Regions from separate parts of the Metabacillus sp. B2-18 genome, predicted to be linked through region 2. Evidence: a T-box and tRNA genes for the amino acid it is inferred to sense, from the RefSeq annotation. Region 2 holds a T-box; the other holds one or more tRNA genes.
What was found. A T-box is a leader RNA that pairs with one kind of tRNA and senses whether it is charged. The one in region 2 lies ahead of tyrS (tyrosine--tRNA ligase), so its partner is inferred to be a tRNA-Tyr.
Positions count from the first base shown of each region.

Region 1: it has a tRNA-Tyr gene. The T-box ahead of tyrS (tyrosine--tRNA ligase) is inferred to sense a tRNA for this amino acid. The anticodon was not compared.

Region 1 is NZ_CP088245.1:585,811-589,723, forward strand. It holds rRNA gene LPC09_RS03020 (23S ribosomal RNA) at 1-30, shown strand, start outside; rRNA gene rrf (5S ribosomal RNA) at 278-393, shown strand; tRNA gene LPC09_RS03030 (tRNA-Asn) at 404-478, shown strand; tRNA gene LPC09_RS03035 (tRNA-Ser) at 483-574, shown strand; tRNA gene LPC09_RS03040 (tRNA-Glu) at 593-667, shown strand; tRNA gene LPC09_RS03045 (tRNA-Val) at 731-806, shown strand; tRNA gene LPC09_RS03050 (tRNA-Met) at 817-893, shown strand; tRNA gene LPC09_RS03055 (tRNA-Asp) at 898-974, shown strand; tRNA gene LPC09_RS03060 (tRNA-Phe) at 1,155-1,227, shown strand; tRNA gene LPC09_RS03065 (tRNA-Thr) at 1,403-1,475, shown strand; tRNA gene LPC09_RS03070 (tRNA-Tyr) at 1,487-1,570, shown strand; tRNA gene LPC09_RS03075 (tRNA-Trp) at 1,576-1,649, shown strand; tRNA gene LPC09_RS03080 (tRNA-His) at 1,667-1,742, shown strand; tRNA gene LPC09_RS03085 (tRNA-Gln) at 1,869-1,943, shown strand; tRNA gene LPC09_RS03090 (tRNA-Gly) at 2,004-2,075, shown strand; tRNA gene LPC09_RS03095 (tRNA-Cys) at 2,090-2,163, shown strand; tRNA gene LPC09_RS03100 (tRNA-Leu) at 2,179-2,267, shown strand; tRNA gene LPC09_RS03105 (tRNA-Leu) at 2,289-2,370, shown strand; gene LPC09_RS03110 (YrhK family protein) at 2,553-2,816, opposite strand; gene LPC09_RS03115 (ROK family protein) at 2,929-3,913, opposite strand, start outside.
Region 2 is NZ_CP088245.1:3,755,221-3,759,133, forward strand. It holds gene tyrS (tyrosine--tRNA ligase) at 69-1,334, opposite strand; T-box leader at 1,392-1,620, opposite strand; gene LPC09_RS19065 (transglycosylase domain-containing protein) at 1,764-3,913, shown strand, end outside.

The sequences.
Region 1 (3,913 bases), 2.0 Mb from region 2:
CTGATACTAATCGATCGAGGACTTAACCTAAATAGAAAAACGGAAGAAGCTCGTTCAAATCCATAGGGAATTGGAGCGATCGAGATGAAGTCGTTCTTTGACTTCTTCGAGAGAGTGAAATTACCGTAGGATTTAGCTTCTGGAGCTGGACATGTAAGAACGTTAAACTCAGTAGTGAATTGAATTGTGAATCGTTATCTAGTTTTGAAGGAATATGAAAGTGAAAAAAACACTTGAAATCTTCTTCTAATTTAGTATAATAGTTTTTGTCACATTGTCTGGTAATGATGGCGAAGAGGTCACACCCGTTCCCATGCCGAACACGGAAGTTAAGCTCTTCAGCGCCGATGGTAGTTGGGGGTTTCCCCCTGTGAGAGTAGGACGTTGCCAGGCTTTGGATTATTCCGCAGTAGCTCAGTGGTAGAGCTATCGGCTGTTAACCGATCGGTCGTAGGTTCGAGTCCTACCTGCGGAGCCATTTTGGAGAGCTGTCCGAGTGGCCGAAGGAGCACGATTGGAAATCGTGTAGGCGGTGTAAGCTGTCTCAAGGGTTCAAATCCCTTGCTCTCCGCCACTATTTTAAATATAATATGGCCCATTGGTCAAGCGGTTAAGACACCGCCCTTTCACGGCGGTAACACGGGTTCGAATCCCGTATGGGTCACCATAGTTTTTTCGCTCTAGCGAAAATAACTAACCTTAATGAAATTCATAAATTATGTATTATTTTGGAGGATTAGCTCAGCTGGGAGAGCACCTGCCTTACAAGCAGGGGGTCGGCGGTTCGATCCCGTCATCCTCCACCATATTTATTATCGCGGGGTGGAGCAGTCTGGTAGCTCGTCGGGCTCATAACCCGAAGGTCGCAGGTTCAAATCCTGTCCCCGCAACCAAAATGGTCCGGTAGTTCAGTTGGTTAGAATGCCTGCCTGTCACGCAGGAGGTCGCGGGTTCGAGTCCCGTCCGGACCGCCATTATTTTATTAGTTAGATTAATATTTGCTCTATCTCTAAGTATAGAGTAAAAGGGTTTCGATAAGCGAGAAGGTCGAGGAAGCAAGTGAACGAGCACTGGAGCGTATGACTATACGTGAGGATGTGAGTGAGAGAGCTGACGAAGAGATTCGAAGCTTAGCGGAAGCCGTAAACTATATTGGCTCGGTAGCTCAGTTGGTAGAGCAATGGACTGAAAATCCATGTGTCGGCGGTTCGATTCCGTCCCGAGCCACCTTTTATTTATTTTAAATTAAATTTAACGCCGGTGTAGCTCAATTGGTAGAGCACGATCGAATATGCTTCGAAGCTTTTGCTTCAGCACACAAATCGAGCTGCTACTTGAATAATCTCTCTGAGATTTGGGTGACTGGTAAGTAAGATTGAACTTAATATACATCTATAATGACGCCGGTGTAGCTCAATTGGTAGAGCAACTGACTTGTAATCAGTAGGTTGGGGGTTCAAGTCCTCTCGCCGGCACTCTCATATATGGAGGGGTAGCGAAGTGGCTAAACGCGGCGGACTGTAAATCCGCTCCTTAGGGTTCGGCAGTTCGAATCTGCCCCCCTCCACCATTTATAGGGGCATAGTTTAACGGTAGAATAGAGGTCTCCAAAACCTTTGGTGTGGGTTCGATTCCTACTGCCCCTGCCAATTATAAAAACTTGATGGCGATTGTGGCGAAGTGGTTAACGCATCGGATTGTGGTTCCGACATTCGTGGGTTCGATTCCCATCAGTCGCCCCATTTATATATATCAGACATGATTGCTTAGTAATTATAAATGCAGAAAAGCACATGGATGTCGACGATATTTCGCGATTATGATTTATGTAGCATATTCAAGGAAGCCTATTCTTGAAGCTAATTCAGTGGGCTATAGCCAAGCGGTAAGGCATCGCACTTTGACTGCGACATGCGTTGGTTCGAATCCAGCTAGCCCAGCCACTTTTTATTAACACTTTTTAGTTCTATTGCATAGGCTAAACCATATAGATAAAGTAAGATGCGGAAGTAGTTCAGTGGTAGAACACCACCTTGCCAAGGTGGGGGTCGCGGGTTCGAATCCCGTCTTCCGCTTTAGTTTTAGTGATGGCGGCATAGCCAAGTGGTAAGGCAGAGGTCTGCAAAACCTTTATCACCGGTTCAAATCCGGTTGCCGCCTCCATTTTTTAACACCCTTGCCGGGGTGGCGGAACTGGCAGACGCACAGGACTTAAAATCCTGCGGTAGGTGACTACCGTACCGGTTCGATTCCGGTCCTCGGCACCATTATTGTGGACTTAATCCTTTGCCAGTGTGGCGGAATTGGCAGACGCGCACGACTCAAAATCGTGTTCCTTCGGGAGTGTCGGTTCGACCCCGACCACTGGTATCAAAACACAATCATTACTTAATACAATAGTAAAAGACAAGACAATGAATAACGTCTTGTCTTTTTTGTGCTGTTAAAGAGGGAACAAGATTGTCAAAGAACAATAACCAAACATAGCTGCTTCCATCCAAATATGTTAATGATCATTACAAAATATAATGATCTAGTCCTATAACTAATACTCAGTTATTACGAACCTTTTTCAAGTGAAATCGTTTGATGAATTTAATCATAGGTCTAATTAAGAATAGTCCACTACCCACGATAAACATCCAAATAGCATATGTTTCAAAGGAATCCCAAAGAAAGAGCACACTTCCAACCAGAAAGCATAGGGCGATAAACACATCATTAAGGTTATAGAAAAATTCATAGCGTTCGTTAATTATAATTTCATGATGGCCAAATTGTATATCAATGTAGTTAGGCTTATGATCTACTTTCATTTTATCATCTCCCTCCTAGTAATATTCCCGATGTGAAGTTCATAAAACACTTGCTCTGACAAAAATAATCTCCCCATTTTCCAAAGAAAACAGGGAGATTATTTTTACTATTCTATAAAACTTTGCTATCCTCTTTAATAAAATTCTCAACCGCAAATGCAGAGACTCCAAGTACAGTAGAGTACTGTTCAAGCTTTGAAAAGTCTAGCTGTAGCTCATTTTGATGATGGGTAAGTGTATGGTTTTCAATTGTGGTCTTGATAGGTTCTTCTATCCATTCTCTAGCTAAAGCTAATCTGTTTCCGATAATAACCTGATCCGGGTTGAAGGTATTGATGATATTGTTAATTCCAATGCCAAGGTATTTACCGACTTCCTTAAAAAGGCCTTGGGCAGTTTGATCATGATTTTTGGCTAGTTCTAAGACTGCTTCGATGCTGCTTCCAGCTTGTTCTAGTAGTGCATGTTCTGATGCGTATGCTTCCCAACAACCTTGGCTGCCGCAGTTGCATGGCTTACCGTTCATGTCTATAATCATATGGCCCATTTCACCAGAGAATCCGTTTTTACCTTGATATAGCTCTCTATTTAAGAAGATACCTACACCGATACCGATACCTGCACTTATATAGACCATATTTTCGTAGTCTTTTCCAGCTCCGAATTTTTGCTCACAGAATGCTCCAGCGTTGGCTTCATTTTCGACTATTACAGGCACTTCGAATAACTCTTCTAAGTCTTGTTTTAAATCGGAGTTTTTCCAACCTAAGTTAGGTGCAAGAAGGACTATTCCCTCTTTGTTTACAATTCCTGGAACACCTACACCTATGCCTACAACACCATATCGACTTTGAGGCATATTAGTCATTAGTGACTGAATCATACTTTTTACAAGATTCATAATAGTAGGGTAGGGAGTTTGGGTGACTGTGTGATTATTTTCATGAACTATGTTGCCTTTTAAGTCAGTTAGTACAGATAATACATAATTTGCACCGATATCAATTCCAATCGCATAACCTGCTACTTTATTAAAATGTAGAATAACAGGACGTCGTCCACCACTGGATTCTCCTGGTCCAGATTCGTAGATCAGT
Region 2 (3,913 bases):
TTATATTGATCAAATAAACATTTGAAAGAAAAAAGAGAACAAATCCTTAGATTCATTCTCTTCTCGCTTTACCTGGTATAACGAATAAGGAAGTATTTCTTTTTCCCTCTGCGAATAACAGTAAACTTCCCGTCAATTTTATCTTCATCTGAAATAACTTTCGTTAAATCTTGAACACGTTCACCATTGATATAGATTGCACCATTCGATAGATCTTCACGAGCTTGGCGCTTCGATGGAGAAATTTTCGCTTCTATAAGCAAATCAATTAATCCTATTTCCTCTGAAGAAATTTCTGTTGATGGAACATCTTTAAAACCTTCTAAGATCTCTTGACTTGTTAATTCTTTGATTTCACCACTAAATAAAGCCTGTGAAATCTTGATTGCTTGTTTTAAAGAATCTTCACCATGCACCATTTTTGTCACTTCTTCGGCAAGAGCCTTTTGAGCCGCACGTTTTTCTGGTGCATTTGCCACCTCATTTTCAAGATCTTCAATCTCTTGTTGAGTAAGAAATGTGAAGTACTTAATGTATTTAATAACATCTCGATCATCCGTATTAATCCAGAATTGGTAAAACTCGTAAGGTGATGTTTTTTCGGCATCCAACCAAATTGCTCCACCTTCTGTTTTACCGAATTTCGTTCCATCTGCCTTAGTAACTAAAGGAATCGTTAATCCAAAAGCCTTTGAGTCTTCCTCTGACTTACGGATTAATTCTAAGCCTGCTGTAATATTTCCCCACTGATCACTACCTCCGATTTGTAGTTTACAGTTATTATTTTGGTATAACTTTAAAAAGTCGTAAGATTGTAAAATCATGTAACTAAATTCTGTGAATGAAATACCAGACTCAATACGAGTTTGTACTGAATCTTTTGCAAGCATATAGTTGATCCCGAAGTTTTTCCCCACATCACGTAGGAATGAAATAACATCTAAGCTGCCAATCCAATCAAAGTTATTAACGATTACAGCTGGATTTTTATCTAACTCAAAGTCCAAAAATCTTGAAAGCTGCCCTTTAATTCGGTCAGACCAGTTCTGAACAATATCAGAAGTGTTTAAGGTACGCTCAGCCTTTTTACCACTAGGATCACCGATAAGTCCAGTAGCTCCTCCAACTAGCGCTATTGGATGATGTCCATGTAATTGAAAACGACGAAGAGTTAAGACTGGCAGTAAATGACCAATATGAAGGCTATCTGCTGTTGGGTCAAATCCTGAATATAGGCTAATCTCTCCTTCTTCCAAAGCTTTTGCCAAGCCCTCTTCATCTGTTACTTGATTAACTAACCCTCTAAATTGTAAGTCCTTTAATAAATCACTCATCTTTGGTCCTCCTTTATATTTTATTGTAAGGTAAACAGCAAAAAGCCCCTTCATCACTGAAGGGGCGAAAAAATCGCGGTACCACCCTACTTAGGATTTATTTTCATAATCCTCACTCGGCTAAATAACGGTAAAAACCGTCTTTTCCTACTTAGGTTTACTAATCCCTGTTCAAAAAAGAAGCTCATGGACGTAATTCATGGAGAATCTTTGTACTGATTTACACCAACCATCAGCTCTCTATAACAGTGAGACACCCATTACTGAATCCAATCTTTGCTATTCCATATACTAATTACAAGCAATTTTAACCATAAAGGAAATAGAATGTCAACTGGTTAAATAACCATCATCTCCTTTCATGACAAAAGCATACAAATTTTTTATCTTATTATGTTATAATAAATAAGATTTGGGGGGAATGCATATATGAGCAAAAAGGATGAAAAACAAAGGCGTTTCTCACCTTTTAACAAAGATATTGCCAAAGGTCTCCGGATATCATATAACGTCATTGGAAATCTACTTTTATTATTTCTTATTATAGGACTTATTGGTATATGCTTTGCAGGAGGTGTAGGTGCCGGGTATTTTGCTTCGCTTGTAAAAGACGAGCCCATTCGTTCATACGAAAACATGAGAAATGATATATACAACTATGAAGAAACTTCTCTCATTTATTTCGATGAAAACGTCTACTTAGGTAAATTAAATGCCGACATCGAGCGAGAGGAAGTAAAGCTGGAGAATGTTTCAAAACATGTTATAAATGCTGTTGTTGCAACAGAGGACGAACTTTTCTATGAACATCATGGTGTCGTTCCAAAAGCGATCATGCGCGCGCTTTTTCAAGAGTTTACAAATGCATCTGTACAAACAGGTGGAAGTACACTCACACAACAATTGATCAAAAATCAAATATTAACAAATGAAGTATCTTTTGACAGAAAAGCAAAAGAAATTCTGTTAGCTTTACGACTAGAAAAATTCTTTGAGAAAGATGAAATCATTGAAGCTTATTTAAATGTAGCAGATTTTGGTCGTAATTCAAATGGAAAAAATATTGCAGGTGTTCAAGCAGCTGCCAAAGGAATATTTGGTGTTGAAGCAAAAGATTTAAGTATTCCACAAGCTGCATTTATTGCTGGATTACCACAAAGTCCATTCGGATATACACCATTCTCAAATGATGGCGGGGCAGTAAAGAACAGTCTTGAGCCTGGTATTAATCGAATGAAAACTGTACTAAGCCGTATGTATACTGGTGGCTTTATTACGAAAGAAGAATATGAAGAGGCACTTACGTATGACATCCGCGCTAACTTAACACAAAAGAAACCATCTTCTATTGAACGCTACCCATATTTAACATATGAGGTTGAAGACCGTGCAATTGACATCATTATGCTCAAACTTGCAGAAAAAGATGGATATACAGAAGAAGAAATTAAAAAAGATGATGACTTACAGGCACAATATCGTTCTTTAGCAGATAAGGACCTTAGACAACAAGGATATCGAATTCACACAACAATTAACAAAGAGATTTACGATAAAATGCAAGAAGTGGTTGATGAATATGGGTATTACGGCAGTGATAAGCCTGAAAAGGTAAAAGATCCGGATACTGGAGAAACCATTACTGTGCAAGAACCTGTTGAGGTTGGTGGTGTTTTAATTGAAAATACTACTGGAAAAATCATCAGTTTTGTTGGTGGGCGTGACTTTAATCGAGAAAATCTAAATCATGCAACTGATGCCCTGCGTCCAAATGGTTCAACGATGAAGCCATTGCTCGTTTATGCTCCTTCTATGGAGCTTGGTAAATCTCAACCTGGGACAGTTATTGCCGATGTTCCAATGACTGGTTCGTGGAAACCAAAGAACTACGGTGGAGGCTATCATGGCTTAACTAGTGCTAGAACAGCATTAAAATATTCTTACAACGTTCCAGCTGCTAAAACCTACATGGAGATTATGAATCAAAATCCAGTTTCTTACTTGGAAAAGATGGGCTTTAGTACGCTAACTGAAGAAGATTACGGAATTGCTTCACTTAGTCTTGGAGCTATGACAAAAGGTGTAACCGTTGAGGAAAATGTTAATGCCTATGGAACCTTTGCTAATCAAGGTAAATTTGTTGATGCTTATTTAATCGAAAAAATTGAAGCAAGTAATGGTGACATTATTTTTCAACATGAAAAAGTGGAAAACGAAGTATTTTCAGCCCAAACTGCCTATCTTACTCTTGATATGATGCGTGATGTTATTAGAAGCGGTACAGCTGCTTCACTAAATAGTTATCTTTCATTCAGTGCGGATTGGGCAGGAAAAACAGGAACCGGTCAAGATTATAGAGATGCATGGTTTGTTGCTACAAATCCAAATGTATCGTTTGGAACTTGGATTGGTTATGATACACCAAAACCACTGGAGCAAAATTATAAAGGAATGTCATATAGCAAAAGAAACATTCTATTATGGGCAAAACTGATGAATGTTGCTTATGAAGTAAATCCAGAACTAGTTGCACCGAAAAATCGATTTGAAATGCCAGGTGGAATTGTTAGACGTTCTTA